DNA from 4 places in the Halomonas sp. KO116 genome. Region 2 is predicted to be linked to each of the others. Evidence: predicted binding sites of a transcription regulator. Region 2 holds the regulator's gene; each other region holds the start of a gene.

Region 1 (7,426 bases), 460 kb from region 2:
GGATAGCTGGGCGATCGCGGTACTTTCAGTAATTTCAAAACAGAGCGTGCCGTGGGGTAGGTCTGCTGTAGAGACCTTGGTAATCAGATCCTGACAAAAATCAGCATCGGACAGCGAAGCCCCTGATAAATTGATACCCCACAGGCTATATGTTGGTGGAGAGGATTGGCGATTTTGATCTCCTAGCCATGCCAGGGTATTACGAATTACCCAACGATCAATGCGCACCATAAAGTGATAGCGCTCAGCGGCAGGTAAAAAGCTTCCAGGGGCGATAAGTTCACCATGCTCTTCCAGGCGGAGCAAAATCTCACGATAAGCGGGAGCGTCACCGTATATAGCTTTAATCGGCTGGGCAAAAAGTCGAAAGGCATCGTTATCAAGACCATTTTGCAAGCGCTGAACCCACTGCAGTTCACCATGCCTCTCTAGTAACAAATGGTCATCGGGTTGATAGCAGTGGATGCGATTGCGTCCCGCCTCCTTTGCGGCGTAGCAAGCTGCGTCAGAAGCGTGAAGTGCTTGACTAAGCTGCATGGGTTGAGCAGCGTTGAGTTCAACCAAGCCAATGCTAACCCCAATCCCAAAGGTGTGCTCTTGCCAGGCAAATCGGTAATTTTCGATATCGCTGCGCAGAGCTTCGGTAATGACAAGCGCTCTATCAAGACCGCAGTCGGGTAGCAGCAGGGCAAACTCATCACCACCCAGGCGAGCGGCAATATCGCTACTGCGCACATGGGATTTCAGCTTTAATGACACTTGCCGTAACAGCTCGTCACCCGCTAGATGGCCGCAGGTATCGTTGACTATTTTGAACTGATCAAGATCGAGGTAGCAGAGGACATGTTGGCCATCATCGCGATTAAGCAACGCGTTAAGCGCTGATTCAAATGCACGCCGATTGAGTAAGTCGGTTAGATTATCGTGACTTACTTGGTAACTCAGTTGTTCTGTCAGTTGGCGAGTGAGGCTTACATCTTGAAAGACAACGACTGCCCCTAGAGTGATACCGCTGCGAGAGCGTATCGGTGAGGCACTGTGTTGGATGGGTGTGTACGATTGGTCACACTTTACCAGTAGGCAATGCTCAGTGGAGTGCACGGAAGTTAATTGCGTTAGCACTTGCCGGGCTGGGTTGCTGAGCAGTTCGCCACTGGCTTCCTCGAGTAATTGATATACCACATGAATGGGTTTATCCATTGCCTCTTTGAGTGACCAGCCGGTTAAGCGTTGCGCTTCTGTGTTGAGAAACGTGACGTTGCCGCTGGCATCGCAGGTGATAACGCCATCACCTATAGAAGCCAGCGTCGTGCGGGCAAGATCACGCTCCCGGTTTAACTGCTCTTGGAGCTGTCTGCGCTCAGTAATATCGCGCACCATTCCAGAACGCTCTGATGCAGAGCCGCTAGCGCCTTCGCTAACCTGAATTTCCAAATAGCGAATACGCTTGTCATCGCAGCGTCGTTTAATTTCATGCCGCGCCCCAGGGGTTAACGTAAAGCCAGGCAACAGATGTGAGACGGGTTGACCCATAAGGCTGGCTGCATTGATGTTGAAAAGCTGCTCTGCTCCAGGGTTAAGGCTGGTTAAGGTCCCGTCTGCTTGCCAAGTGATCACTCCATCGCGCAGGTTCCGCAGCATGACGCGAGTGTGACCAACGGCGGTTTCAAGAGCCGCCGTTACCCGGTTATAGCTGGCCGCTATTTCACCCACTTCGGTAAACGGGTCGGCTTCAATGCGTTGGCGTATATCGCCCTGTTGTTCATGCTGGCGCATATGTTCGAGCAGTTGGTTCAGCTCGTTGTTGGCGCCATGCTCGGCTAAATTGAGGCCCATTTTTTCTGCGTCAGGTGAGACGCGTAAGGGCAGGAAGCGCCGGGTGATGCGAAAAATCAGCCATGCGCTGCCAAAACTCCAAACACCGCAAACGACAACGCCAAGTAGCTGAATGCCGAATTGAGCGGGTCGGGACAGGCCGCTATCCAGTTGTGCCATATCCGCCACCCAGGGGAGTGCGAGCGTGCCCCAAATGCCGGATATCAAATGGGCAGGTATGGCGCCCACGGCATCATCGATACGCTTACTTAGCAGCCATTCGCTGGTCAGTACCATTAGCACGCCGCTAACCGCCCCCAAGCCAAATGCCGCCGGGAGCGAGATCACATGCGCGCTGGCGGTGACGGCGACTAGGCCTGCAATGGCGCCATTAATTGCGTACATCACATCGGCGTAACGACGTGTTCGCATTCCCATGAGCATACCGGAGAGAATGCCGCCCACGGCTCCAAGCACGGTATTAGCCAATATGCCTGGTATCTGGTCGGTAACCGCCAGCGTGCTACCGCCGTTAAAGCCAAACCAACCTAATATCATAAATAGCGCGCCAAGCATCGCGAGTGGAAGGTTGCCAGAGGGAAAAGCGGTAGGAGGCTTGCCGTTTGCGAAACGACCGCTGCGTGGGCCGATGCAGAGTACCGCTGCCAGGGCTACCCAGCCGCCTACACTGTGAACCACTGTGGAGCCAGCAAAATCAACAAACCCCAGAGCCCCTAGCCAGCCTGCGGCACCACCTAATAGCCCACCCCAAGCCCAGTGTCCGAATACGGGGTAGATAATTAACGCGATCCATAGCGCCGTCCAAATATACGCTAAAAAGGGCATGCGTTCCGCCACTGCACCCGACACAATGGTGGCGGCGGTCGCGCAGAACATTGTCTGGAAGATGAACACCGTGATCACCCAGCTACCCGAAGCATCTAACTGCCAGCCGAATAACGTCGTGCCTACAGCGCCGCCCAACGAATCACCAAACATGATGCCGAATCCGATGAGCCAAAAAACACTGACGGCAATCGCAAAGTCCGCTACGTTTTTCATAGCGACATTAATCGCGTTCTTGGTACGCGTTGTGCCAGCCTCTAAGCATAGAAAGCCAGCTTGCATCACAAATACCAGAGCGGCTGCCCAGAGTACCCAGAGCGTATCGATCAGCGAGCTATCCAGATTTAGCGTTGCAGGCATGGTGTTTTCCTTTATCACGAGTGCGAGGGCATCTTTTGGTGCGAACGCTTCTTTTTAGTGCGTTATGTGTTTTGCGCTGGGAAGGGAGAGGCCGTTACGGCGGCGTCAATCGCATACCTTTCAGGTTGCCTAATAGAAACTAAGCAATTGTTATGCCGCTAATAGTTTTGTCATCCTTTTTAGCTCTTTATGCAGCATTAATTACTTATTTCAAGCTTTAAAACAGCGGTTTCTACTATATTAATGCGGTTGATTTGGTGATATTTTTCAAATAGTTATTACTTGTCAATAATAGTGCTGAATCGACAGCGGGGGGAGTGCATCAACATGGGACGTCAAACGGTAGTTTTAGGAGCAGGGATGGTAGGTGTCAGCATTGCTTGGCATCTGCAACAACGCGGTCATGAGGTCACCGTGGTAGACCGTCTTCAGCCTGGCCGAGAAACCTCGTTTGGCAATGCAGGCATTATTCAGCGAGAAGCCGTTAGGCCTTACCCCTTTCCACGGGATGTCAAAACGCTCCTGAGCGTGTTGCCTAACCGACGGGTTGATATTCGCTATCGTCCTGCGGGTATGGTGAATGCCGCTTCCCCACTGTTGCGCTACTGGATGAACTCAGCACCGAAGGCTTACCAGAAAATCGTGCCGGAATACGCGTCTTTGATTCAGCAGTCACTGAAGACCCACGGCCCGATGATTGAGGCTGCCGGGGCGGAACACTTAGTGCGCAGGCAGGGATGGCTTGAGCTTTACCGTACCCCTGAAAAGTTGGCCGCACGGTTAAAAGATGCTGAAGAGGCGCGCCGTCTTTATGGTGTTCAATTTGAGCAACTGGATCGGGCTGCGCTGATGGAGAAAGAGCCTTCCCTTAGCGAACATATTATCGGCGCGATTCATTGGCTCGACCCCTGGACCGTGGCCGACCCAGGCGCGCTGGTCGCGGCTTATGCCCAAGCATTCAGCAATGATGGCGGACGCATTCTGCAGGCGGACATCACCTCTGTTCAGCAGGTGGGTGGCCGGTGGCAGGTAAGCACCGCCGCCGAAACGTTAGAAGCAGACGACGTCGTGGTGGCGCTAGGGCCTTGGGCGGGTAGCTGGCTGAAGGAGCTTGGTTACCATTTCCCTACCTTTGTGAAGCGTGGCTATCACATGCACTACGCCCCGCAAGCAGAGGCCAAGCTAAATTACTGGGTCATGGATGCCGAAATTGGCTACCTGCTGGCGCCGATGAATGCGGGTATCCGCTTGACTACCGGGGCAGAGTTAGACCGTCTTGATGCCCCCGCCGACGTTAACCAACTGGGTGCGGCAGAGAAAGTGGCTCGCAGTGTGTTTCCATTAGGGGAGCGCCGCGATGAAGCCCCCTGGAAAGGTGCGCGGCCGTGCCTGCCCGATATGAAACCGGTGATTGGCCCAGCGCCACGCCATTCTGGCCTATGGCTTGCTTTTGGTCACGGTCATCAAGGGTTTACGTTAGGGCCCGCTACCGGCCACTTGTTGGCGGATATGATGGAAGGGCAGCCAACGGCTATCGATATGGCGCCATTTCGCGCTGACAGGTTTTAAATAGACCTATCACTATTAATGCTTAGGCAGACTAAGCCGATAAGGTTATAAAAACGCTGACTTGTTCAGCGTTTTTTTTGGTCTTTTTCAAGGGCGTCACGTTTGACACCACCCGCGACAACAGCCGCCTCCAAGCGTTACAATTGCCGTAATGGACATAGCTCAACGCGCGTTGGCCAGTTAGCGAGAGCTTCTGATCGAGTGCTGCGGATGAGACCCTATATTTGAAGAGGCACAATGAAAGAGACTCAATTAGCCCGTGAAGCTGAGCTTCGCAGGACATTCGCTATTATTTCCCACCCCGACGCCGGTAAAACAACGATCACCGAAAAGATGCTGTTGTTTGGCAACGCCATCCAGCTAGCGGGCTCGGTTAAAAGCAAGCGCAATGATCGCCACGCAACGTCGGACTGGATGAAAATGGAGCAGGAGCGGGGCATCTCCGTCACTACCTCGGTGATGCAGTTCCCCTATGGCGGGCGTATTGTCAATCTGCTGGACACACCTGGCCACGAAGATTTCTCTGAAGACACCTACCGTACGCTCACGGCGGTTGACTCTGCCTTGATGGTGATCGACGGCGCCAAGGGCGTTGAGGATCGTACGATTAAGTTGATGGAAGTATGCCGTCTGCGTACCACGCCGATCCTCACCTTTATCAACAAAATGGATCGCGATATCCGTGACCCCATTGAGGTAATGGATGAGGTCGAAACGGTACTCAATATTCAGTGCGCGCCAATGACCTGGCCGATTGGCATGGGGCGCCACTTTAAGGGCGTTTATCATCTGTATAACGATGTGGTTCACCTCTACACCCAGGGGCAGGGTAGCCGTATCCCCGATGATAAACGCATTGAAGGCCTAAATAATCCTGAAGTAGATGCCGTGTTGGGTGAAGACCAAGCAGAAGAGCTGCGCATGGAAGTGGAACTAGTGCGTGGTGCCTCCCATGAGTTTGACCTGGACGCCTATCGTCGTGGTGAGCTTTCGCCGGTCTATTTCGGGACTGCGATGGGTAACTTCGGGGTGCGTGAAATGCTAGATGGCTTTGTTGAATACGCGCCGCCCCCCCAGGCCCATGAAACCGATACCAGAGAAGTCACTTCTGATGATGATCGCTTCACCGGTTTCGTGTTTAAAATTCAGGCCAATATGGATCCCAATCATCGCGATCGCATTGCCTTCTTGCGGGTCTGTTCAGGCAAGTACGAAAAGAACATGAAGATGCGCCATGTGCGCATTGGCAAAGACGTCAAAATTGCCGATGCGCTGACCTTTATGGCCTCTGACCGCTCGCAGGTCGAAGAAGCGTGGCCCGGTGACATTATCGGTCTGCACAACCACGGTACCATTCAGATCGGCGATACCTTTACCGTCGGTGAAGATATGCGCTTTACCGGTATACCGCACTTTGCACCAGAGCTCTTTAAGCGCGTGCGGTTAAAAGACCCGTTGAAAATGAAAGCGCTGCAAAAAGGCTTGCAGCAGCTTTCTGAAGAGGGCGCTACCCAGGTCTTTATGCCGATGGACAATAATGACCTGATCCTTGGCGCTGTGGGCACCCTGCAGTTCGATGTGGTGGCTCATCGCCTGAAAGAGGAGTACAAGGTCGACTGCTTGTATGAAGGCGTCAATGTGCAGACTGCCCGCTGGGTCTACTGTGAGGATGCTAAAAAAATCGAAGAGTTTAAGCGTAAAGCCAGCACTAATCTGGCGATTGATGGCGGTGGCTATCTCACTTATATCGCGCCGACTCGGGTTAACCTGCAGATGACTCAGGAGCGCTGGCCGGACATTCGCTTCCAACCCACCCGCGAACACTAAGTATTGATATGTTAATCGACGCGCACTGCCATCTCGATTTTTCTGAGTTCGATCATGATCGAACTGAGGTGTTTGAGGCTGCCAAGGCGGTGGGTGTGGTGCGCTTCGTGGTGCCGGGTACAACCCGGGCCCGTTGGCAACAGGTGCTGGCGCTGGGCGAGCGGGATGACACCTCGGTTTGTCTGGGGCTTCATCCGTACTTTATGCAACAGCATCAAGAGGCCGACCTTGAGGCGCTCGACCTAGCTCTGAGCGAGCATCCTGAAGCTGTTGCGTTGGGCGAGTGTGGAATTGATGGCCGCTTTAGCGACACGCTGGACGCGCAGTGGCATTACTTTGATGCTCAATTGAGGCTCGCTAAGCATCACTCACTGCCGATAGTGGTGCACTGCGTTCATGCTAACGATAAGGTCGCCAAGCGACTTCGCCAGCTTGCGCTACCTCAAGCTGGGTTAATTCACGCTTTCTCAGGCTCTATTGAGCAGGCGACGAAATTTCTCGATTTAGGTTTCAAGCTGGGGTTGGGCGGCGCGGTAACCTATGAGCGTGCCAAGCGGTTGCAGCGAACCGTTGAGGCACTGCCCGATGACGCTTTTGTGCTTGAAACCGACAGTCCTGATATGCCGCTTAGCGGCTACCAGGGCAAGCGTAATGAACCGTGCCGGGTAGCGGAAGTATGTAGTGTGGTGGCTGCCCTGCGCGGTCAAACGCTGGAACAGGTCGCGACCATGAGCAGTCATAACGCCACAACGCTGTTTGGCTTACCTCACGCTTAGAAAGCGGCAAGGCTAGTTATTCAGGCCAACCGCCAACTGTTCGGGGTCAACTCGCTCAATCGTATAGGGTAATGGTAGTAAAGTGGCTGGCGCCCCTGCGAGAAATACGGGCACTGTTTCTTCCATGACCTTGGTGCTCATTACTGCAAGCAGCTCGACGTCGCCTTGCTCGTTAAATGCGCTTACCACGACTTCGCCCACCGCTTTATCGTCACTGTTCGTCAGGTTGGCGC
Region 2 (7,426 bases):
CTGGCTGCTCATTTAATGTATACTGCAAGCCTAACTCGCGATGACGTAATTGAATTTCGCCCATACTGTGTACTAATCGCTCTGCTAGCTGTTCAACCATATAGACCGAGCGGTGTTGCCCACCGGTGCAGCCAATCGCAATAGTCATGTAGCTACGCTGGCTATCTTGGTAAGCGGGTAGCCAGCGCTCAAGCCAAGCCTGAATATCGTTACTCATGGCGTCTACGATGGGATAACCGCTTAAGAAGGCCACTATGTTCGCATCGCGGCCTGTGAATTGGCGTAGCGTTGGGTCCCAATAAGGGTTTGGCAGGCAGCGCACGTCGAAAACCAAATCAGCATCCAGCGGTACACCGCGCTTATAACCAAACGACTCAAGCGTCAGCGTGAGCTTATCGCGCCGCTGATGGGCGACCTGGTCAGTAATGCGACGACGTAAATCGTGAACCGATAGCCGTGAAGTATCGATCAATAAATCAGCCAGATCACGTATATCGTGTAGCGTCTCTTCTTCTTTATTGATGGCTTCTTCAAGTGTCATTTCGCTGTCGCGCGTGAGCGGGTGGCGACGACGAGTGGCGGAGTAACGCTCAAGCAATATGCGGGCGTCTGTGGTCAAATAGATCACTTGAAAAGCAATATTGCGTTGCCGCAGCTCCTCTAACATAGAGGGCAGTCGCTCTAGCGCGCCAGGCAAGTTACGTGCGTCAATGCTGACCGCCAAATGGGCTCGGTCGCCCTGGTCGCGTAGTTCGTCCACCAACGAACCCAGCAGCATGGCAGGAAGGTTATCAATCGCATAATAGCCAAGGTCCTCGAGCGCTTGTAAGGCGATAGATTTACCTGACCCAGAGCGGCCGCTAATGATCACAAGTTGCATAGAGTCTCTCTTTGCTTTGATCAAGCTGCGTTAAGGGGGTGAGCGCAAATCAACCTGCCGTTGAGTACCGCTTGGCAGGCTTAGGCCTTCAGGAGATTGTTTGCTCACGAATTTTAGCGGTAAGCAACTCAAGTAGTTCGCGCTGGCTGCCTGCTTTACGCAGCTTCTGACGCGTATCTGCATCGTTCATGATGGTCGCTACCTGGCCGAGCAGAGAGAGATGTGTGTCATCAGCCTCTTCTGGAACTAGCAATACAAACACCAGATCCACCGGGTCGCCGTCGATAGCATCAAAATCAATTGCTTCTGCGAGTTTTAAAAAACCAGCGATTGGGGCAGAGCAGTGAGGGCTACGCGCGTGGGGAATAGCCACGCCGTTACCAATCCCGGTACTGCCTAAGCGTTCACGGCCAATTAAACGGCTAAACACTTCTTGACTGTCCAGACTGGGGATATTTTGGGCAATAAAGGTGCTGAAAAACTCCAGCACCCTTTTTTTGCTGCCCCCGGGGACGTCAAAGAGAACACGTTCCGGGGGGAGTATGGTTTCCAACGTCATTGAATTAACGCACGCCTGCGCCTTGGGCGCGAGCTTGTGCTTTTTCCTTATGTTTAACGAGTTGACGATCAATTTTGTCCGCTAATGCGTCAATTGCGGCGTACATATCACTGTCTAAGGCTTCCGCATGCAAATCTGCTCCTGCTGCGTGCAGTGTACAGGCTGCCTGTTGGCGCTCTTTCTCCACAGATAAGGTGACTTGCACCGTGGTTATATTGTCGTAATGGCGCTCTACACGTTCAAGCTTTTCATTGACATAGTCACGCAAGGCGTCAGTCAGTTCTACGTGATGACCAGTGATATTAACTTGCATTGACGTACTCCTTATCCATCGGACTGTACTTCGATTGTAACCCTTTTTGCCGCGTTGCAAAGCCCTTGTCGAGAGTTTCCCTAAAACGTTGATTTGTGCTAGCGCAAACGACGTCGCTCGCTAGAGGAGGGAATGCCCATGGCTTCACGGTATTTAGCCACCGTTCGACGCGCTACTTGAATTCCCCCCTCTCCTAATAGCGTGACTAAGCGGCTATCAGAAAGCGGCTTGCCTGGCGGCTCCTCTTGAACCAATTTCTTAAGCCGAGCGCGGATAGCGGTGCTTGAATGGCTGTCACCATCCTGGCCGCTGACTTGGCTTGAGAAAAAGTATTTGAGTTCAAATACGCCGCGAGGCGTATGAATAAATTTCTGAGTGGTCACCCTGGAAATAGTCGATTCGTGCATTTCCACGGCCTCGGCGATATCGGCCAATATGAGCGGCTTCATGGCTTCTTCGCCGTGTTCTAAAAAGCCAATTTGCCGGGTGATAATCTCGCGGCCAACGCGCAGTAGCGTATCGTTGCGGCTAGAGAGGCTCTTGATCAGCCAGCGCGCTTCCTGCAGGTGTTCTTTTAAAAACTGATTATCCTGACTTTTATCCGCACGCTTTATTAAGCTGGCGTAGTCGGGCTGAATGCGCAGTCTTGGCAATGCCTCAGGATTGAGCTCTAAGTGCCAGCCTTCGTGGTCATGGCGTACGACCAGGTCGGGCGTTACGTAACTATCATCGGTATCGCCATAGGCGCTGCCTGGGCGTGGATCAAGGCTACGAATAAGGAGAATGACATCAGCCAGCTGGTCATCATCGAGTCCCAGGCGGCGTTTAAGTAAGCGCATGTCATCTTTGCCTAGTGCTTCCAGAAACTGCCGTACTAAGCGGCGGGCAGGAACCAGCAACGGCGTGTCATCGGGAAGAGTGGCCAGCTGCAGCATCAGGCACTCACGCAGGTCGCGGGCGAATATTCCTGTTGGCTCAAATTGCTGAAGCTTAAGTAGAATGGTTTCTACTTCGCGCTGGCTAAGCCCATCGACGCCTTGGGCGCGAAGCCCTTCACGGATGTCGTTGAGCGGCTGGGTTAAATAGCCATTAGCATCTAGCGCGTCGATAAGACTTTCTGCGACAAGTTGCTCTCGCGCGCCAAAATCAGTCATGGCGAGCTGCCACTGCAAATGCCCATGAAGACTCTGGCCAGCCGCTTGGCGCTCAAAATCAGGTCCTTCGCTGCTGGTGCCGCCGTGACTGCCCATATCTTGGTAGGTATCAGACCAGTCACTATCTACCGAGAGCTCGGTGGGAATGCTCTCTGACCACTCTTCCTCTTTGGGCTCGCTGGCAGCCTGTTCGCCAAATTCATCCTCTTGTTCCAGCATGGGGTTGGCATCTAGGGCCTGCTGAATTTCTTGTCGTAAGTCCAGCGTTGATAGCTGTAACAGGGCAATGGCCTGCTGCAGCTGAGGTGTCATGGTCAGCTGTGTGCCGATGCGCAGTTGAAGAGAAGCTTTCATGACCATCTGAGAACCACTCGTTAATCAGAATGCTCCACCCTAGTGCGAGTAGGTCTCCGGTGCAAGTGCAATAAGCATGCCATTGGTAGTAAAGTTGTTGGAGAGCGCTAATTAGACGTGAAAAATAAGCTAGAGGCGGAAATCGGCGCCTAGATAAACCTCTCGCACTTTCTGGTTAGTGAGTATCGAGGCTGGAGAGCCGCTGGCGATGATTTGACCATCGCCTACGATGTAGGCGATGTCACAAATATCCAGGGTTTCGCGCACGTTGTGGTCGGTGATCAGTACGCCGATGTGGCGCTGCTTTAATGCCCGAATAATGGTTTTGATCTCGCCCACCGAAATGGGGTCTACGCCAGCAAAGGGTTCGTCCAGCAGAATGAATGCGGGTTCTGTCGCCAGTGAGCGAGCAATCTCCACACGCCTGCGTTCACCGCCTGAAAGGCTCATGCCCAGGTTGTCGCGAATATGGGTAATGTGAAAATCTTCAAGTAGCGCTTCCAGGCGCTGCTCGCGGTCGCTACGGCTGAGCTTTTTGCGCGTTTCGAGTATCGCCATAATATTATCGGCAACCGATAATTTACGAAAAATAGACGCTTCTTGCGGAAGGTAGCCGATACCCGCCGCAGCGCGTTCATGCATTGGGGCGCGGGTTAGATCTACATCGTCGATACCCACTTTGCCAGCATCGGATTTCACCAGCCCCACAATCATATAAAACGAGGTGGTTTTACCCGCGCCGTTAGGGCCCAGTAAGCCCACAACGCTACCTTGGGAGATCTCTAAATTGATGTCTTTAACGACTCGGCGTCGCTTATAGCTTTTGGCCAAGTGGTGGGCATATAGGGTTTTGATTGGCGTGGTGTCTGTAGTTGCCAAGGCTTGGCTCCCTATTGTTCGGGCTGAAGCGTCATACGTATGCGCTGGGTTTCGCTGCCGTCAACGTCAGAGCGGGCCTGAATGACTTCACGGTCAATAAAATACTCAAGGCGACCGCCGGTGAAGGTGTCTTCTTGTTGCGTTAATTCGGCTTGGTCGATCAGCTCAACGCGGCGTTCAGCGACATGATAAATAATGCGCCTTGCCCACCCTTCCGTAGGGCCTTCTTGCCCTTCAGCTTGATGACGTAAGTAGGCGCGCTCACCGGTGGAGGTCGCGCGGGAGAGCTCGCCTGCCTCGTTGCGTTCGATCTCTACTCGCTCGCCACGTAATTGCATTCCGCCTTGGCGAATATCGACATTGCCTGTATAGACAGCGGTTCCCGCTCGCTGGTCAAGGTCTAAGCGGTCGGCTTCGACTTCTACCGGGGCCTGGCTGTTTTGGGCCAGTGCCGAGAGCGGTACCGCAAGGGCAAAAAGGGCGCTATATAGCAGTGATTTCATGGCAAATCCTGTTAGCGTTGCGTGGCCGGAGGGTGCGTGCCACGCACATTATCAGTTAAGCGCACTTGGCTTTCGTTAAGCCAGACGTCCATGCGCGACGCGTTCATTTGCTGGGGTGGCTGTTGTAGCACTACCGGTGTTTCACTCCATGCATGCTGGTTTAGCCCGTCATAGTGCAATAATTCGGTATCTAACTGCCAACCTTCATCCGGTGCGATCAGGCGAGCAGAGCCTGACATCAGCAAGACCTGAGTGGACGTGTTAAGCGTGCCTACATCGGCGCTAGCCAGCCACTGGCGGTTTTCGCTGTCGTATAAAATAGCTTCGGGCTCTTCCGTCCAGGTTTCACTACGCTGCGGCGTATGGATCAGACGTGAGGTTTTAAGCGCCTGTAATACGCTGCCCTTATCACCGAAAAGGGTGATCTCAGCGTTTTCCAGGACGTGGCCTGGCTCCTGGGCCTGCGCTCCAGGGTCAATGGCCGTGTCTTGAGGCCCCTGTGGGTCAAGCCACACCAGTAAAGCCCCCAAGGCTACCACCAGCCCGGCTAACCAAACGCGTACTTTTATCTGCTTCACCATTAGGTGCGACCGTGAAGGTAGGTGTCTAGCACCGCGCCCCAGTGCCCTTGAGATTCAAGCAGTGTGTCACAGATTTCACGTACCGCGCCGTGGCCACCTAGTCGTTCCGTGGTCCAGTCGGCGTGGGTGTGCATGTAATCTGGCGCATTAGGGACGGTAATGCCGACGCCGCAACGCTTAATAGCGGCCAAGTCAGGCAGGTCGTCACCACAGTAGGCCACCTGCTCTAGCTCTATATCGAGACGCTGACAAAGCCCGCGCAGGGTAGCAAGCTTGTCTTCACAGCCTTGATGGACCAGGTTGATGCCCAGTGATGCGGCGCGCTGGCTCACCATGGGGGAATCGCGGCCCGTCACTAGCGCTACATGTATGCCCACTCGCTTAAGAAGCTTCAGCCCATGACCATCCTGAGTATGAAATGCTTTGATTTCGATGCCGTCAGCCTGAAAGTAGAGGCGGCCGTCGGTCAGTACGCCGTCAACATCCAACGCTAATAGGCGCACGCGGCGGAGTCGATCAAGTAGCGCATTAGGTAGGGTCATAGAACCTCCATATCATTAAATTCGTAAAGCGGGTCGGTAACATTGCTGAATGACGCCGCTGGCTTAAATAACGCCGCTGGCAAGCAGGTCATGCATATGTAGCGCCCCGATAGGACGCTGTTGTTCATCCACCACCGCTAGCGCCGTAATGCGGCTCTCTTCCATGATGCGTACCGCTTCCGCCGCCAGAATATCGGGGCCGATGCGCTTGCCCGGCCGGGTCATAACATCGTCAACGATGACATCGCGCAGGTTGTGGAACTGATCGAGCGTACGTCGAAGGTCACCGTCAGTGTATACCCCGGCTAGGCGGCCATCGCTATCCACTACGCAGGTAAAGCCTAACCCTTGACGGGTAATTTCCAATAACGCGTCGCGCAGTGGGCTACCCAGGGGGACTTGGGGCAGGCGCGCACCGTCATGCATAAGATCTCTAACGCGCAGCAACAAGCGTTTGCCTAAGCTGCCGCCAGGATGGGAAAGAGCAAAATCTTCAGCGGTAAAGCCACGCGCTTCCAGCAGCGCCACAGCCAGAGCGTCGCCCAGGGCGAGCGCCGCCGTTGTGGAACTGGTGGGTGCCAAGTCGAGCGGGCATGCCTCACGCTCTACGCCGCTGTTCAGGTGCGCATCAGCGTGTTTAGCCAGCGTGGAGTTGGGGCGGCCTGTCATACTGACTAGCGGCGTACCCAGGCGTTTAAGCAGCGGTAAGAGCGCAGTGACTTCGGCGGTTTCACCCGAATTAGACAGCGCCAATACCACATCGGAACGGGTGATCATGCCTAAATCGCCGTGGCTGGCTTCACCAGGGTGAACGAAAAAAGCTGGCGTGCCTGTGCTGGCTAGTGTGGCCGCCAGCTTACCAGCGATATGCCCCGACTTGCCCATGCCGGTCACCACCACGCGGCCTTGGCAGGCGAGAATTAGCTCGCAGGCACGGTCAAAACTTTCATCTAGTTTGGCTTGAAGGCCGCCAATGGCTGCCTGCTCAATTTGTAGCGTACGCAATGCACTTTCGCGTAGTAGGCTGGGTGGAGCGAGAGGCTGGCGCATAGCGTTTTCTCTTAATCATTGAACATATAAAAAGGAGTAACCACCAAGAATAACATCTCGGCACCCTTTATAGGCAGTAGTTGGGGACGTTAGCCCAGGCGCGTTTTGACGATAAGGCGGTCTGCTACGGGTTCGCTATCAATAAACGGGTAGGCCAGTGGAAACACTCAAGCGTTTCGTCGTGTCTTGTAGCGTTATAGTACAATGTTTGATAATGTTTTAGAAACACTGTTTTATAACCGCGGTAGCCGCAAGTAAGGTATGATGGCTGACCCAAGTGCGCCTCGTTAAGAGTCAACTGATCCATGATAGATGCTCCATTTATTGACATTCAAGACCTCCATTTTTCACGTGGCGATCACGAGATTTTTCGCGGCATAAATATGACGATTCCGCGCGGCAAAGTAACCGCGATTATGGGGCCAAGCGGTACTGGTAAAACCACGCTACTCAAGCTAATCGGCGGACAGTTGACCCCAGAGCGTGGGCGGATAGTGATTGATGGGCAGGATGTTCATCGGCTATCTCGTAAGGCGCTATTTACGTTACGTAAGCGGATGGGAATGCTATTTCAAAGTGGCGCGCTGTTTTCCGATTTAGATGTATTCGAA
Region 3 (7,426 bases), 2.1 Mb from region 2:
CCATGGTGCCTTCCGCCAGCACGCTGCCCTGGTGCAGTACGGTGACTTGGCGGGCAATCGAACGCACGAAACCCATATCGTGCTCCACCACCACCACGGACTGCTTACCGGCCAGCCCGGTGAGCAGTTCGGCGGTGCGCTCCATCTCCTGCTCGGTCATGCCCGCCACCGGTTCATCCACCAGCAGCAGGCGCGGGCGCTGCATTAACAGCATGCCGATCTCCAGCCACTGTTTCTGGCCGTGGGAAAGAATGCCCGCAGGCTGATGGCGCAATACCGTCAGGCCAATGGTTTCCAGCACTTCATCGATGCGGTCTTTGATCTCGCCGGTCATGCGTGCGGTCAGGGTGGGAAAGATCCGCTTGTCGGCAGCCATGGCCAATTCCAGGTTTTCAAACACCGATAGCGCTTCGAACACGGTGGGCTTTTGAAACTTGCGGCCAATGCCCAGGCTGGCGATATCGGGCTCGTTCATGTGCAGCAAATTATGGCGACTGCCGAACCACACGCTGCCGCTGGTGGGTCGGGTCTTGCCGGTGATGATATCCATCATGGTGGTCTTGCCCGCCCCGTTGGGGCCGATAATGCAGCGCAGCTCACCGTCGTTGATGGTCAGGTTGAGGTTATTGATGGCTTTAAAACCATCGAAGCTCACGGTGACATCTTCCATATAGAGTATCGGCCCGTGGCGAACGTCCACCGGAGAGGCTTGGGGCGCCATAAAATCGAACACCCGGTCACGCTGGGTCAGCGATTGCAGCAAACTCATGCGGAGGCCTCCTCGGGCGTGGGTTTATGATCCGGATCAGTCGTTTGATCCTCGCGTTTACGGCGCTTAAGGTAGCGAAACAGTCCCGCCACGCCCTTGGGCAGAAACACCGTGACCAGTACAAACATCGCCCCTAACGCAAACAGCCAGGCATCGGGCATGACGCCGGTAAAGATAGTTTTGGCGTAGTTGACCAGAATGGCACCAATCACCGCGCCATACAGCGTGGCGCGACCGCCTAGCGCTACCCACAGCACAATCTCAATGGAGAAAATCGGCGAGAATTCGCTGGGGTTGATAATCCCCACTTGCGGCACGTAAAGCGCCCCCGCCAGGCCTGCGAGCATCGCCGAGACCACAAACACAAACAGCTGAAAGCGTTCGACGCGGTAGCCGAGAAAGCGCGTACGCGCTTCGGCGTCGCGAGTGGCCACGCTCACACGGCCCAGCTTGCTGGTGACAATTGCGCGGCAGAGAATAAAGCCCAGCGCCAACGCCACCCCGGTGGCCAGAAACAGCCCTAAGCGTGTGGCGTCGCTGCGTAAATCGAAGCCGACGATTTCGCGGAAATCGGTGAGGCCGTTATTGCCACCAAAGCCCATCTCATTACGGAAGAAGGCCAGCATCAAGGCAAAGGTCAGCGCCTGGGTAATGATCGACAGATACACTCCGGTAACCCGCGAGCGGAAGGCCAAGAAGCCGAATACCAGTGCCAGTAGGCCGGGGGCCAGCAGCACCATGGCAAAGGCGAACCAGGCCATATCGAAGCCGTGCCAGAACCACGGCAGGCTGTCCCAGTTCAGGAACACCATAAAGTCGGGCAACACGGGATTGCCGTAAGTGCCTCGATCGCCAATTTGGCGCATCAGGTACATGCCCATGGCGTAGCCGCCAATGGCGAAAAAGGCGCCGTGTCCCAGGCTCAAAATGCCCAGATAGCCCCACACCAGATCCACCGCCACGGCGAGCAACGCGTAGCTTAAGTACTTACCGAACAGATTGACCGTATAGGCGCCCACATGCAGCGGATTCTCCGGCGGCACCGCCACATGCAGGATAGTGACCAGCGCCAGGGCGGCCAGTAGCACGCCAAGAAATATCTGCGTAGAGCGTTCGCTGAAGGGTCGTGTTAGCCAAAAATTCGTCGATGATTCGGTCGTTAGTGACATCGCTTAGCCCTCCGCAGCCCGGCCCTTCTGCGGGAAGAGTCCACGCGGGCGTTTTTGAATGAATAGGATGATAAAGACCAACACGATGATCTTGGCCAATACCGCGCCAGCCCAAGGTTCCAGCACTTGGTTAATGACACCCAGCGATAGCCCGGCCACCAGCGTGCCCCACAGGTTACCCACGCCGCCGAACACCACCACCATGAAGGAGTCGATGATGTAGTTCTGCCCCAGGTTGGGGCCTACATTGGTGAGCTGGGAGAGCGCCACACCGGCAAGCCCGGCCACACCCGAACCTAGTGCAAAGGTCATGATATCCACACGAGTGGCACGAATGCCCATGGAGCGGGCCATGGCGCGATTCTGAGTGACGGCTCGGACCTCAAGCCCCAGCCGCGTGCGGCGCATGATCAGCATCAGGCCGGCAAACACCACCAACGCAAAGCCGAGCACGTACATGCGGTTGAGCGTTAGCGACAGCGCATCGTTAACCACCAGCGAACCGCTCATCCACTCCGGAGTAATCACGGTACGGTTAAGCGGTGAAATCACCGTGCGCACCAGCTGCTGGAGAATCAAACTGATACCGAAGGTCGCCAGCAGAGTTTCCAGCGGGCGACCCTTGAGGAACTGAATCACGCCGCGCTCGATCGCCACACCGGCTAGGGCCGCGACCATAAAGCCTGCGGGAATCGATAGAATCAGCGCCAGCCCTGGTTGGCCAGGTAGCAGTTGCTGCATCGCCCAGGTGGTATAGGCGCCCAGCATCATCAGCTCGCCGTGGGCCATGTTGATCACGCCCATGACCCCAAAGGTGATCGCAAGGCCAATGGCCGCCAGCACCAGCACCGAACCCAGGCTCAAACCAAAATAGAGCGTTTCCAAACCGCGGTTGATTTTGAGCTGCTGCTCGATGCTTGCCAGCGAGGCGGCAGCGGCGTTGGCGACCACAGGGTCGTCACCATTCACCGCTCGGCTTAACGCTACGCGAGAGCGCGGGTGAAGGCTGCCATCCAGCGCTTCGACCCCCGCCATTTCGCCTGCTTCAGCTTGATAAATCGCCACGGCCTGGGCCAGACGATAGCGCACTTGATCGTCTTCTTCCTGTTCGATCAAATCATTGAGGGTGGGCACCAGCTCACCATCCACTTCACCTAACAGCCGCTCAGCCGAGATACGGCGGCGCTCCACGTTGGGCGAGTAGAGGTCAACCACCGCAATGGCGCTGCGCAGCTGATTGCGCAGATTGTTGTTAATGCCCACACGCTCCAGGTCGCGGCGGGACATCTCGCCCAGCGCCTCACCGGTCAGCACATCAGCCACCGGCCAGTCACGGCCGCGGTTCTCAAGCACTAGTACAAAGCGGCCATCGTCGGTGCGCTGTAAGCGGCCATCCAGCAGCGCCTGCAGCCAATCACGGGCGCGCTCGTCGTCGCTTTGCAGAATAGCCGTAATGGCTTCGCCTTTGGCGGTATAGGATTCAACGTCCAGCGCCTCTAACAGTTCGAGCGCGGCCGCATCATTTGTGGGATTGCTGGCGGCGTCTGTTGATTGCGCCTGCGCGGTGAGGGTCGCCCCCACCAGCAGGAAACAGAGCAGCGCCAAGGAAAGGAAACGCCTCATGGGGTTCTTCCTTTGGTTATCTAAGAGGGAAAGATAGCGTGCTCCTTGCCGCGCCAACCATCGAACCACGACGCGGCAAGGGGTTTTAGGCTTTACTCAGCGAGTGCCGCTTCGGCTTCTTCTGCTGCGGTGCTGCCACCACAGGAGCCGTTCACGACGTTAAAGTTGCCGCATTCCATCGGCTTGCGCCAATCGGCAATCAGGTCACGCGAGCCAGGCAGGTAGTCAGACCAGGCGTCGCCCGCCACAGTAGAGGGCGTCTGCCACACGATGTCGAACTGGCCGTTATCCTGAATTTCACCAATCAGCACCGGCTTGGTGATGTGGTGGTTGGGCATCATCGCCGCATAGCCGCCGGAGAGGTTAGGTACGGTCACACCGATAATGGCGTCTTTCACCGTATCGACATCTGTCGTGCCCGCTTTGCGAACCGCTTCGGCCCACATGTTGAAGCCGATGTAGTGCGCTTCCATCGGGTCGTTGGTCACTGCCATATCGTCGCCGGTGTACTCAATCCAGGCATCGATAAAGTCGTAGTTGTCATCGTTATCGACGCTCATGAAGTAGTTCCAGGCGGCCAGGTGACCGACCAATGGGCCGGTATCAATACCGGTAAGCTCCTGCTCGCCCACAGAGAAGGCGATGACCGGAATATCGGCCGCGTCGATACCCTGGTTGGAAAGCTCAGTATAGAACGGCACGTTGGCGTCGCCGTTAACCGTTGAGATCACGGCGGTTGGTTTACCCTCTTCACCGAAGCGACGAATTTCTGCCACGATGTTCTGCCAATCGGAGTGACCGAACGGCGTGTAGTTAACCATGATGTCCTCTTCCGCGATGCCGTGTTCATCCTTGAGGAACGCTTCGAGGATACGGTTGGTGGTGCGCGGATAGACATAGTCAGTACCGACTAGCGCAAAGCGCTCGATACCCACTTCGTTGATCAAATATTCAACCGCAGGAATGGCCTGTTGGTTAGGCGCGGCGCCGGTGTAGAAGACGTTTTCAGAGGACTCTTCGCCCTCATACTGCACCGGGTAGAACAGTAGACCGTTAAGCTCTTCGACGACTGGCAGCACTGCTTTACGAGAAACCGAGGTCCAGTTGCCGAATATGACGTCGACTTCTTCTTGCGCCAATAGCTCACGAGCACGTTCAGCAAACAGCGGCCAGTTAGAGGCGGGGTCAACGACAACGGCTTCCAGCTGGCGACCCAGCAAACCACCGGCTTCGTTCTGCTGTTCGATCAACATTTCGACGGTGTCTTTGAGGACGGTCTCACTAATCGCCATAGTGCCGGAAAGCGAGTGCAGGATACCGACTTTGATCGGGTCATCGTCTTGCGCGAAGGCCGGGGCGCTGGCCCCCATGACCGCGGCGGTGAGTAGCGCGGTGGCGAAACGGCCACTTGAAAGGAATCGTTGCGGGTGTGTCGAGCGTTTGAGAGTGTTCATTGTTAATCTCCTTGCACCCCTTATGATTGGGGCTTGATGGTTGGCTTCGCACTTGGGGTTGTTGTGTTAGCTCCCCCAATACGTCCACTAGCCATTAACACCTGCAAGGGATGCGCCAGATTGGCACAACGATCACTTATAGTTAATGAATCAGCTACTTAGTTATCTTAAAATATTCCTCATTATCGTCAAATGCACCAATATAAAGCGCAAAGCTGTTATTAAAGCACCTTAACAATGCACCAATAAGAAAACACTGCACCAACTCGGCACTTACATTAGTCATATACAATTTAGAAACTTTATACTTACTCTTCAGTTACAAAAACTGTAGAAAAGAGCCTGACCATCTTTCAGAGGTACTACTTATAAAAACGGGGCGTCGACTTTCGTCGACACCCCGTTGCTCAAGATGACTTTTTAAGTATTAATCGCTTTCAGGCGAGCCTGACGTAGGCGTTGCTCCCTTCATCCCACGACGCAGGAGAGGACCCACAATATAAGGCAAGATCAAGCCCAATCCAGCAAAGACCCAAAGGCCGATAGCCAGACCGCTATCCCAAAGAATCATCCAGTCGCCATCGGAGATATCCATGGCATGGCGCAGGTTCTTCTCCATCTCAGGCCCCAGCAACAAGCCAAGAATCACTGGCACCAGCGGAATCTCAAGCTTGCGCAGGACGTAACCGCCCACCCCAAAGGCCACCATGAAGTAGAGGTCAAAGATGGTGTTACTGATCGAGTAGATACCCACGAAGGCAATCATCGTGACGATCGGCAGCAAGTACATCGGCGGCACGGACAGCAGCTTGACGAAGATGCCCACCAACGGAATGTTAAGGATCAGCAGCAAAAAGTTACCGATCAATAGCGCTGCGATCACGCCCCAGACGATGTCAGCATTCTGGGTGAACATCAACGGCCCCGGGGTGATATTGAGCGAAATCAACAACGCTAAGAGTACTGCGGTAGTACCACTGCCCGGCACACCCAGGGTTAGCATGGGGACCAGAGCACCGCTCGAAGCGGCGTTATTGCCAGCTTCGGGAGCAGCCACACCACGCGGGTCGCCTTGTCCAAAATAGCCTTTCTTACCCAACACACGTTTTTCAAGGGTATAGCTGATGAAGCTACCCAACGAAGCACCGGCGCCGGGTAGCACACCGGCAACAAACCCCAGCACCCCGCCACGGAAACTGGTGGGTAGAATATCGCGGATATCTTTCCAGGAGAGCGAAAGCTTGTTGACCTTCATCTTCTCCTTACCACCGCCTGCGCGCTCCTCAATAAAGAACAGCAGTTCGGAAATGGCAAACAGACCGACGATAGCAATGATGAAGTCCACGCCTTCAAAAAGTTCGAGCACCCCGAAGGTGTAGCGCTGCACGCCAGTATTGTCGATACCCACCGTGGCGATCATTAGGCCAATACTGGCGGCGACTACCGTTTTCATAGGGTTTTTGCCAGTGATGCCGCCTAAGGTAGCGAAAGCCAGCAGGAAGAGCGCAAAATATTCTGCAGGGCCGAACGTTAAGGCAAAATTAGCCAACAGTGGCGCCAGCAAGATCAAACCAATAGTGGCGATAAGGCTACCGATAAAAGAGGCCACGGCTGAGATCGCCAGCGCCTCAGAAGCCTTGCCTTTCTGGGCCATAGGATACCCGTCAAGACAGGTCATCATGGCCGGTTCATCGCCGGGAATATTCAACAGAATCGATGAAATACGCCCACCGTACATGGCGCCCGCATACACGGAGGTCAGCATGATCAGGGCGGTTTCTGGTGCGAGTCCCAAACTGAACGCCAGCGGAATCAGGATGGCCACACCATTAGCTGGGCCTAATCCCGGCAAGGCGCCGATCAAGGTGCCAAGAAAAGCACCCAGCAAGGCGAACATTAGGTTATGGGGCTGCAGAGCAACGCCAAAACCATCCATCAGATAACCTAGAGTTTCCATTAGTTCATCTCCAGGAATGACAACAGACCCAGCGGCAAGGCGAGATCGAGTGCAAAACTAAACAGGAAGTACACGACCACTGCCGAGACTGCCCCGGTCATGTAAGCATTGAGCGGCCGAGCCCCCATGCGCCAGCAAAGCGTTCCCACAGCAAGCGTAGTGCTAATAATAAAGCCCAGCGGCTGAAGCAGCATGGCGTAAAAGATCAGCACCACTACGGCGATGATTAGCTCGATACCGGTACGGCTCCAAGGCCATGCATTATCGGGATCAGGGCGTACAATCAGATAAAGGCTGGAAATTGCCAACACTATGGCGAGCAACTTCGGAAAAGTGTCCGGGCCAACGGCTTCGGCCCCACCAAACGGTTCCGGGAACTGAGTCGCGGCCCAGCCGTACGCGACGGCCAGGACGATCATCAGGACCCCAAAGATGCGGTCGTTGAAAGTCATTA
Region 4 (7,426 bases), 2.1 Mb from region 2:
CTTTGGCTAAATCACCGGTGCGGGTGAGTTGCTTGAAGCGTTCGGCATCCAGCGAATCCAGGCTGATATTTAGCCGTCGTAAACCGCCGGCGTAAAGCTGCTTGGCGTGTTTGCGTAAGCTCGCACCATTGGTGGTCATGGTGAAATCGTTAAGGCCTGGCATCGCGCCGATTTCGTCGACCAACTGGGTAATATCACGGCGCACCAGCGGCTCACCACCGGTCAGGCGAATTTTTTCCACGCCGAGTTCGGTAAAGGCGCGGGCGACCATTGCCAGCTCTTCCAGCGTGAGTACCTGGGCGCGGGGCAGGAACGTCATCTCCTCGCTCATGCAGTACACGCAGCGAAAGTCGCAGCGATCGGTGACCGAGATACGCACATAGCTAATGCGCCGACCAAAGTCGTCGATCAGTTGCTGGTCAGTGTCTGGCTGGGCAGATCGCTGTGGATTAGCGTGTCGTTGCTCGGTCATAGCCATCCCGTAAGTGGTTGTATGCTGACTACCTCGCCCGGTTGCGCGCCTGCCTGGTCATCGGCAAGCTCAATCAAACAGTTAGCAGCCACCATTGAGGTCAAAATGCCCGAACCCTGGGCACCGGTACTGCGCACGAGTAACCGTCCTTCGCTATCAGTATGGTAAACGCCGCGAATAAAGTCAGTACGCTTCAAGCGGCTTTTTAAGAGACTTTCGGTAACGGCATAAAGACGGTGTGGTGGCGCCAATGGCTGCCCATTAAGCCGATCTAGCAGCGGCGAAACAAACTGTAGAAAGGTTACCATGACCGCTACCGGATTGCCGGGCAAGCCAACAAACGGCGTGCGCTTCTCACCCAGCCAGCCGCAAGCCATGGGGCGGCCAGGTCGCAGCGCTACGCGCCAGAAGGCTAAACGGCCCAACTGTTCCAGGGCGTCGCGGGTAAAGTCAGCCTGGCCAACGGAAACGCCGCCGCTGGTGATCACCAAATCGCTCTGCTCTGCAGCGTCTTCAAGGGCCGTTTTAATAGCGTTTAAATCGTCTGGCAGAATGCCCAGGTCAATGACGTCGGCGCCGTGTTCGGCAAGCAAGCCCATCAGGGTGAAGCGATTGGCATCATAAATGCCTGCCTGGGGCAGCGGCTCACCAGGCGCCGTGACTTCATTGCCGGTGGAAAAAATCGCTACCTTTGGGCGCTGACTCACGCTGATCTCGGCATAACCCAGTGACGCCAAAAGCCCCAGCGAGGCGGCATCGAGCTGTGCTCCCGCAGAAAGGGCTGTGTCGCCGAGAGCAATATCTTCACCGGTCTGGCGGACATGCTGGCCGTGTTTGAGAAGCTCGGGCGACTCAATGATCACATGCGCAGGCTTATCATCTAACGGTTCGCGCAGCTGTTCACTCATTACCACGGTATCGGTGCCAGGCGGCAAGGGCGCGCCGGTGGTGATGCGCACGCAGTGACCGGCAGGTACTAATTCGCTGCGATACTGCCCGGCCAATACCTCACCGGCCAGCGGCCAAAGGGTTTGCTTGGCCCCAACACCTTCTTTAGCCAAGGCGAGCGCTACGCCATCCATGGCAGCATTGGTATTTTGCGGCACATTAATGGGGGCCTGAATGGCTGTGGCCAACCGGCGGCGGTGAGCCTGCGCCAGCGGAATCTGTTCGCTGTCCAGCGGGCGTTCAATCAAGGTGGCGAGTGCTTGGCGCGCTTCATCCACGCTAAGCATCTGCTCACCAAGGTCAAAGCACGAAAGCGTCATGTCGACACCTTCCCTGAGGCAGCTGCCAGCAGACTTTCCAAACGCAGCTTCTCTTCTTCGGTATTAAGATTGGCAAACGCATCGGGACAGTCCGACATATCGACCTTGCACCACGCATGGCGGGCGTACCAACGGTCAATCTTGCGTTCGCCTTCGGCAAGCGTGGCGGCCAAATCATCCGCTAGCGACGTGCGCAGTAGAGCAACAACCGGGTGCAGCCGTTCGCCATCAAAGGCCACGGCGATATCATGATCGCCAATCCCTGCCACCATGCGCGCGACTAGATCGTCAGGCAGGGCGGGGGAGTCGCAGGGGGCGACTAGTAACCAAGGCGTTTTTGCCGCGCGTAGGCCGCTGTAAATACCCATCAGTGGGCCTTTAAAGCCGCCTTCTTCATCGGCAATCACGCGATCGGCGAAGAAGCGGTAGGCGTCAGCATTGCGGTTGGCGTTAATCAGCAGCTCGGCTACTTGGCCTTCAAGGCGTTTTACGACATGGCCGACTAATGGCAGGCCCGCGAACGGCTCAAGCCCTTTATCCCGGCCACCCATTCTGCGCCCTTCGCCGCCCGCGAGAATCATGCCGGTGAGTTCGTGAGTGGGAATCATGAGCTTGCCTCTTTAGATGAACGGGACTGGGATGGTCGACTAGGTATCGCATCCAGCGCCAAGCGATTCTGAGTATTAATCGCCTGAAAGTGGCGGCCCTTGGCGCGGGCAATCAGCAGCACGCCGAAGCGTTCAGCCAGCTCCACGCCTTTTTGGGTAACGCCGGAGCGCGAGACCAGTACGCTAATGCCCATTTGCGCCACTTTGAGTACCATTTCGGACGTCAGCCGCCCAGTGGTATAGAAAATATCGGCATCGGCACTGTCGGCTTGTTGCAACCATTGGCGACCGGCCAGGGTATCCACCGCATTGTGCCGCCCCACGTCTTCAACAAAGTCGAGCACCTCGGTTTGGCGGCAAAGCGCACAGCCGTGAACGGCGCCCGCGCTGCGGTAGGTCTCATTATAGGCGTTGAGATTTTGCAGCAGTTGATAGAGCGTGGACTGTGCTAACTGCGTATCGGGAAGCGCCGTCAGAGCGGTTTGGTCGAGCAGTTTACCAAAGACCGTGCCCTGGCCGCAGCCGGTTGTCACCGTGCGGGTGCTTAAGCGCGCCTCTAAATCCTCGGGCAAGTGGCGTGTAATGACGACCGCGGCTTCTACTTCCCAATCGACCTGCACGGCGGCTAAATCAGCCGCGGCACGCAGTAGCCCCTGGTTGCGTAGATAGCCCACCACCAGCGCTTCAGGGTCATCGCCCAGCGTCATCAGCGTGACGATTTCACGTTTGTTGAGATACACGGTGAGTGCCCGTTCAGCGGCGATGGCCTGCTGACGCGCATCGCCATATTCATCAACGATGCTGATCTCGGTGGTGGCCGGTAAGCGGGCTCGGCTTATCTGAAGGGCAGGCTGAAGGGCGGGCATGGTAATCCTCGCGAAATAGTTCTCGCAAAACGACAGGGTTGACGATGATGGCGCTGGGGATGCTTACTTGTCTACCCATTCAAGCGCTATGCTTATCTGTGCGTTTTTCTAACGACGATTTTTTCGAGTGTCATTTCTTCACGTGCCATCCATGTAAGGTTCAGGGTATTCAACATTATGAACGATAACTTACGCCCAATCAGCATTACCTTGGTGGCTGAGGCCAAGCAGGTGAAGCGTTTTACGTTGACCCAGTGGCGCATTGCTGAGCTAACGCTGGGCGATCAGGGTGATAATGTCCTTAACCTGCAGCTGTCGATGACCGAGCGTGCTGCCTATCGTTTCAATCTAACTTCGACTACTCCGCGACTGTTTGTGCGAGCAGGCTTTACCGGGCAAACACCCAAGCCGGATGCGATTACCGCTAGCCAGGACGTTGCGGCTGGTTGGATGGATGGCGAGCAGCAGGTGCTCGAAGCACCGATGCCCATGGCCATTCAGGTCTGGCTTGAGAGTTATCTGGCACGCCATGGGGAAGCGCCAATGGAAATGCGCAAGAAAAAACGCAAAGGGGCTGGGCGCGCCAAAGACACGCCCTCCAAGGAGCAGCCGTAATGAGTCGCCTGGAACGCTGGTCGCGACTAAAGCGCCATGTGCAAAAAGAAGAGGACGCGTCGGCGTCCTCTTCACCAGATACTACGCCCGTTGATGAGGCATCTGCTGACCAGGAGGCAGTGCTTCATAATGAGGCCGAGCAACCTAACGCTGAGAATGACCAACCCCTGGCAACACCAGCTGAGGAGCCAGAACCCGGCAGTCTCGACCACACCTTGCCAGACCCTGACACGCTGGAAGCAGGCAGCGATTTCAGTGCGTATATGGCGCCGGGCGTTAGCGGCCCTTTACGCCGACAAGCATTAAAACGCCTATGGGCCACCGGTAACTACAACGTGCGCGATGGCTTGGACGACTACGACGCCGACTACAATAAGCTGTTGAAACCGATGGCGGCAGATCTCGCCGGTAAACTGCGCCGCTGGACGCATAAAGTGGAAGAGGCGCTTGATAAACCAGTGGATGAAAGCAGCACCGAGTCCCCGGCTGAAGTGACAGCCAGTGAGCCATCGACAGCCGCAGACGAAGAGCACGCCGCACCTTGCACGCCCAGTAACAACGTTGTAAAAGAGACTTCACTAGACGACCAGTCTGATTATTTATCTGACACTCATACCAAACTATGAAATTATTCCTTAGTTTATAGAAATCAATAAGTTGAGAATTGATTTAGTTGCTAGCGTTGGCAGCGTTGACGGTAATAAGGTTGGCAAATATTAGCATTGCACATAGGCTGAACTTAGCTTCAACGCATTGTTATGCCACAATGGTTAAATATATAACTCAAAAATATAATAAGAATGATTCCCTGACCGTGAGAGCGCATGAACCAACGAATCCAACTGGCGTCGATAGACGACCAGCGCAATGCCGAGGCTCGGGAAACGGTACGCCGACGTATCTCGTGGCCAGCTAACCTAACGCCTGCCAATGTGACCTATCACAGCCGTGGTCATGCGCTGTTAATAGGTACCGAAGCCGACGTTTATCCTGCCGCTCGCGCTCTACAGGGGCGCGGCTTGGCATCGCTGACGCTACTTGTCACTGAGTCTGACGCGAACAGCCCAGGAAACGACACTGTCGATCCTCTCGGGTCTAGCGAACCGCTGGTCACCCAGACGCTGACCCAGGGGCAACTCAGCCAACTGCGTATCAATGGCTATCTGGGCGCCTTTAACGTTCAACTTGACGATGAAGATGCGCCGCTGGATATTGCTCGCGCACTGATTGAGCGCGACGGCTTTGACTTAATCCTCGACCTTGCTCCAACTTCTCATACCCTGCGCTGGGAGCTGCCGCCTCCTGGCTATGTAGTACTGCAGTGGCAGGACGTTGAGCAGCGCAGCGATATTCTCGACGATTTTGTGGGGCTAGTGGGCGAATTCGATAAGCCGCGCTATTTCCAAGTCAACAGTGATCTGTGTGCGCACTCCACCAGCGGTAACATTGGCTGTACCCGCTGTTTGGATGTTTGCCCGGCGGATGCCATCTCCAGCATTCAGGGGCGGATTGAGTCCCATATTGAGATTGATCCCTTCCTCTGCCAAGGCGTAGGCAGCTGCACCAGCGCTTGCCCTACGGGCGCTATCGAATTTCGTCTACCGGAAACGCGCCGCCAGCAAGACACCCTATCCGCTTGGCTGGCAGCCTACCGTGAAGCTGGTGGTCAGGTGCCGGTGCTGCGTTTTATTACCCATGACTCACAAGATGCCGAGCGCGCTGCGGGTGTAGTGCCCGCAGGTCATATCATCGACGCACCGTTAGAAGAGCTGGGAGCCGCAGGCCACGACCAGTGGCTAACCGCCTTGGCTGCCGGTGCCGCTGAAGTGCGTATCCAGCTGCACCCTGATATGCCTGCCCGCTTGAGAACCTTTTTGACTGACCAAGTCGCCCAGGTACATGCCTTGTTGGACGCGCTGGGTCATGATTGCGCTCGTGTGACATTGATTGAGGTAGCCGACCACGCCGCTCGCGACGCGCTTCCGGCGCTTACTCCACTGACTGAGGCGCCGCTTAGTCTACCTGAGCCCGAAAAGCGGGCACGCTTGAACCGCGTGCTGGCACGGTTAGCAGAGTTGGGTAGCCCCAGCGACGAGCGGGTTGCTATGCCGGTGGGCGCTGCCTACGGCGCCATTCAGGTGGATCGCGATGCCTGTACGCTGTGCCACGCTTGCGTCAGCAACTGCCCAACCCCCGCGCTCAAGTCAGGTGGTAAAACCCCCGCGCTGAGTTTCCTTGAGGCGGATTGTGTGCAGTGCGGCTTGTGTGAACAAGCCTGCCCCGAAGATGCGATTACCCTGATGCCCGGCTTCTTGGCCTCGGAGGCTCGCGAAACGCGCCATATTTGTCACGAAGAAGCAGCCTTTGAATGCATCAACTGCGGCAAGCCGTTTGCTACTGTCAGCACGATAGCTACTATTAAAGAGAAGCTGGCCAACCACCCCTACTTTGCTGGCGAAGCGATGATTCGTCTGGAAATGTGTGAAGACTGCCGCGTTAAGGATGTCTGGAAAACCATGATTCGCGATCCCGACGCGCAACTGAAGGTATAAGCCGATGACGGATGCACTGCCCACGCTTAAAGAAGCGGATGCGCTACGCGCCGATATTTACCGGCTATTGGCCACATTATTACGCCAGACTCCAGATGCCGAGTTGCTAGATTGGTTGGCTGAACTGGACATCGAACAAGACGGTAGCCGTTTGGCCGAGTGTTGGCATGCGCTGGCAGCCACCGCCAAGAAGACCGACATCGAGGGACTGCAGCGTGCTCACTTCCGCCTCCTGGTCGGTGTGATTCAGGGTGAGGTGGTGCCGTATGCTTCTTGGTACCGCAATGGCGAATTAATGGAAGCGGCGCTGGTGGCGCTGCGTCAAGATTTGAAGGTGCTCGGCTTTGTGCGTAGTGAACATACCCGTGACCCAGAAGATCACTTGGCGGCACTATGCGAAGTGATGGCAATGCTGATTGACTCAGCTAGTCACGAGCAGGCCTATTTCTTTAGCCAACATTTAGCCCCTTGGGCGGCCAGCTGTTTTGCCGACCTGGGGCAGGTAGACACCGCTTTCTATGCAGCGCTGGGGCAGTTGGGTGGCGCTTTTATGGAGAGTGAGGAGGCTCGCTTGAGTGTTGATGCGGGTCATACGCTGGTGCGTATTGTTGAGCCTTAACGAAGGCTCCATAAAAAAATCAGTAAAATCAAAAAAACAGCATAAAAAGACCCGCTATAAAGGCATGCAAGAGGAGAAACCCATGCACCCGTCACACAATCCTGAGCGCCGCCGTTTTATGAAGACCGTTGGGTTGGGAACCGCCGCTGCTGGCGCCGCAGCGGCAGTCGGTCATGTCACTCTGGCACAGGCTGACACTGCCCCGGTGAAAAACGAAAAACCAACGGTTAACTACCGTGAGACTGATCACGTCCGTGCTTATTACGCCTCGCTGCGTGACTGACGGCGGAATGCCAGGAGATTTGCCATGCGCTTAACTCGCAAAACAGACACCCCCAAGGCCTCCGGGCTGGGTATTTCCCGTCGCCAGTTCCTCAAACGCAGCGGTGCTGCCACCGGCGGTGTGGCCGCCGTTGGCTTTATGGG

The links. The regulator sigma-54, encoded in region 2, starts transcription at its own class of promoters, with help from an activator protein. The targets are predictions, from matches to a motif close to TGGCACNNNNNTTGCTNT.
Region 1: a site for sigma-54 is predicted at 3,162-3,179, ahead of amt (ammonium transporter). Genes of this name have one in related genera too.
Region 3: a site for sigma-54 is predicted at 5,116-5,133, ahead of urtA (urea ABC transporter substrate-binding protein). Genes of this name have one in related genera too.
Region 4: a site for sigma-54 is predicted at 3,263-3,280, ahead of KO116_RS03590 (DUF3305 domain-containing protein). Genes of this name have one in related genera too.

The regions. Positions count from the first base shown of each region.
Region 1 covers NZ_CP011052.1:2,424,848-2,432,273, reverse strand. Annotated here, with positions in the region: gene amt (ammonium transporter) at 1-3,021, opposite strand, end outside; gene KO116_RS11315 (NAD(P)/FAD-dependent oxidoreductase) at 3,349-4,590, shown strand; gene KO116_RS11310 (peptide chain release factor 3) at 4,828-6,417, shown strand; gene KO116_RS11305 (TatD family hydrolase) at 6,426-7,193, shown strand; gene ygfZ (CAF17-like 4Fe-4S cluster assembly/insertion protein YgfZ) at 7,206-7,426, opposite strand, start outside.
Region 2 covers NZ_CP011052.1:2,882,172-2,889,597, reverse strand. Annotated here, with positions in the region: gene rapZ (RNase adapter RapZ) at 1-880, opposite strand, end outside; gene KO116_RS13380 (PTS sugar transporter subunit IIA) at 969-1,439, opposite strand; gene hpf (ribosome hibernation-promoting factor, HPF/YfiA family) at 1,444-1,752, opposite strand; gene KO116_RS13370 (RNA polymerase factor sigma-54) at 1,851-3,266, opposite strand; gene lptB (LPS export ABC transporter ATP-binding protein) at 3,390-4,139, opposite strand; gene lptA (lipopolysaccharide transport periplasmic protein LptA) at 4,151-4,642, opposite strand; gene lptC (LPS export ABC transporter periplasmic protein LptC) at 4,654-5,223, opposite strand; gene KO116_RS13350 (KdsC family phosphatase) at 5,223-5,765, opposite strand; gene KO116_RS13345 (KpsF/GutQ family sugar-phosphate isomerase) at 5,829-6,815, opposite strand; gene KO116_RS13340 (ATP-binding cassette domain-containing protein) at 7,121-7,426, shown strand, end outside.
Region 3 covers NZ_CP011052.1:357,584-365,009, reverse strand. Annotated here, with positions in the region: gene urtD (urea ABC transporter ATP-binding protein UrtD) at 1-769, opposite strand, end outside; gene urtC (urea ABC transporter permease subunit UrtC) at 766-1,938, opposite strand; gene urtB (urea ABC transporter permease subunit UrtB) at 1,942-3,561, opposite strand; gene urtA (urea ABC transporter substrate-binding protein) at 3,654-5,015, opposite strand; gene KO116_RS01745 (tripartite tricarboxylate transporter permease) at 5,443-6,972, opposite strand; gene KO116_RS01740 (tripartite tricarboxylate transporter TctB family protein) at 6,972-7,424, opposite strand; gene KO116_RS01735 (Bug family tripartite tricarboxylate transporter substrate binding protein) at 7,424-7,426, opposite strand, start outside.
Region 4 covers NZ_CP011052.1:766,854-774,279, forward strand. Annotated here, with positions in the region: gene moaA (GTP 3',8-cyclase MoaA) at 1-472, opposite strand, end outside; gene moeA (molybdopterin molybdotransferase MoeA) at 469-1,740, opposite strand; gene mobA (molybdenum cofactor guanylyltransferase MobA) at 1,737-2,348, opposite strand; gene KO116_RS03585 (formate dehydrogenase accessory sulfurtransferase FdhD) at 2,345-3,214, opposite strand; gene KO116_RS03590 (DUF3305 domain-containing protein) at 3,392-3,829, shown strand; gene KO116_RS03595 (DUF3306 domain-containing protein) at 3,829-4,455, shown strand; gene KO116_RS03600 (4Fe-4S dicluster domain-containing protein) at 4,654-6,381, shown strand; gene KO116_RS03605 (TorD/DmsD family molecular chaperone) at 6,386-7,000, shown strand; gene KO116_RS03610 (twin-arginine translocation signal domain-containing protein) at 7,083-7,283, shown strand; gene KO116_RS03615 (molybdopterin-dependent oxidoreductase) at 7,308-7,426, shown strand, end outside.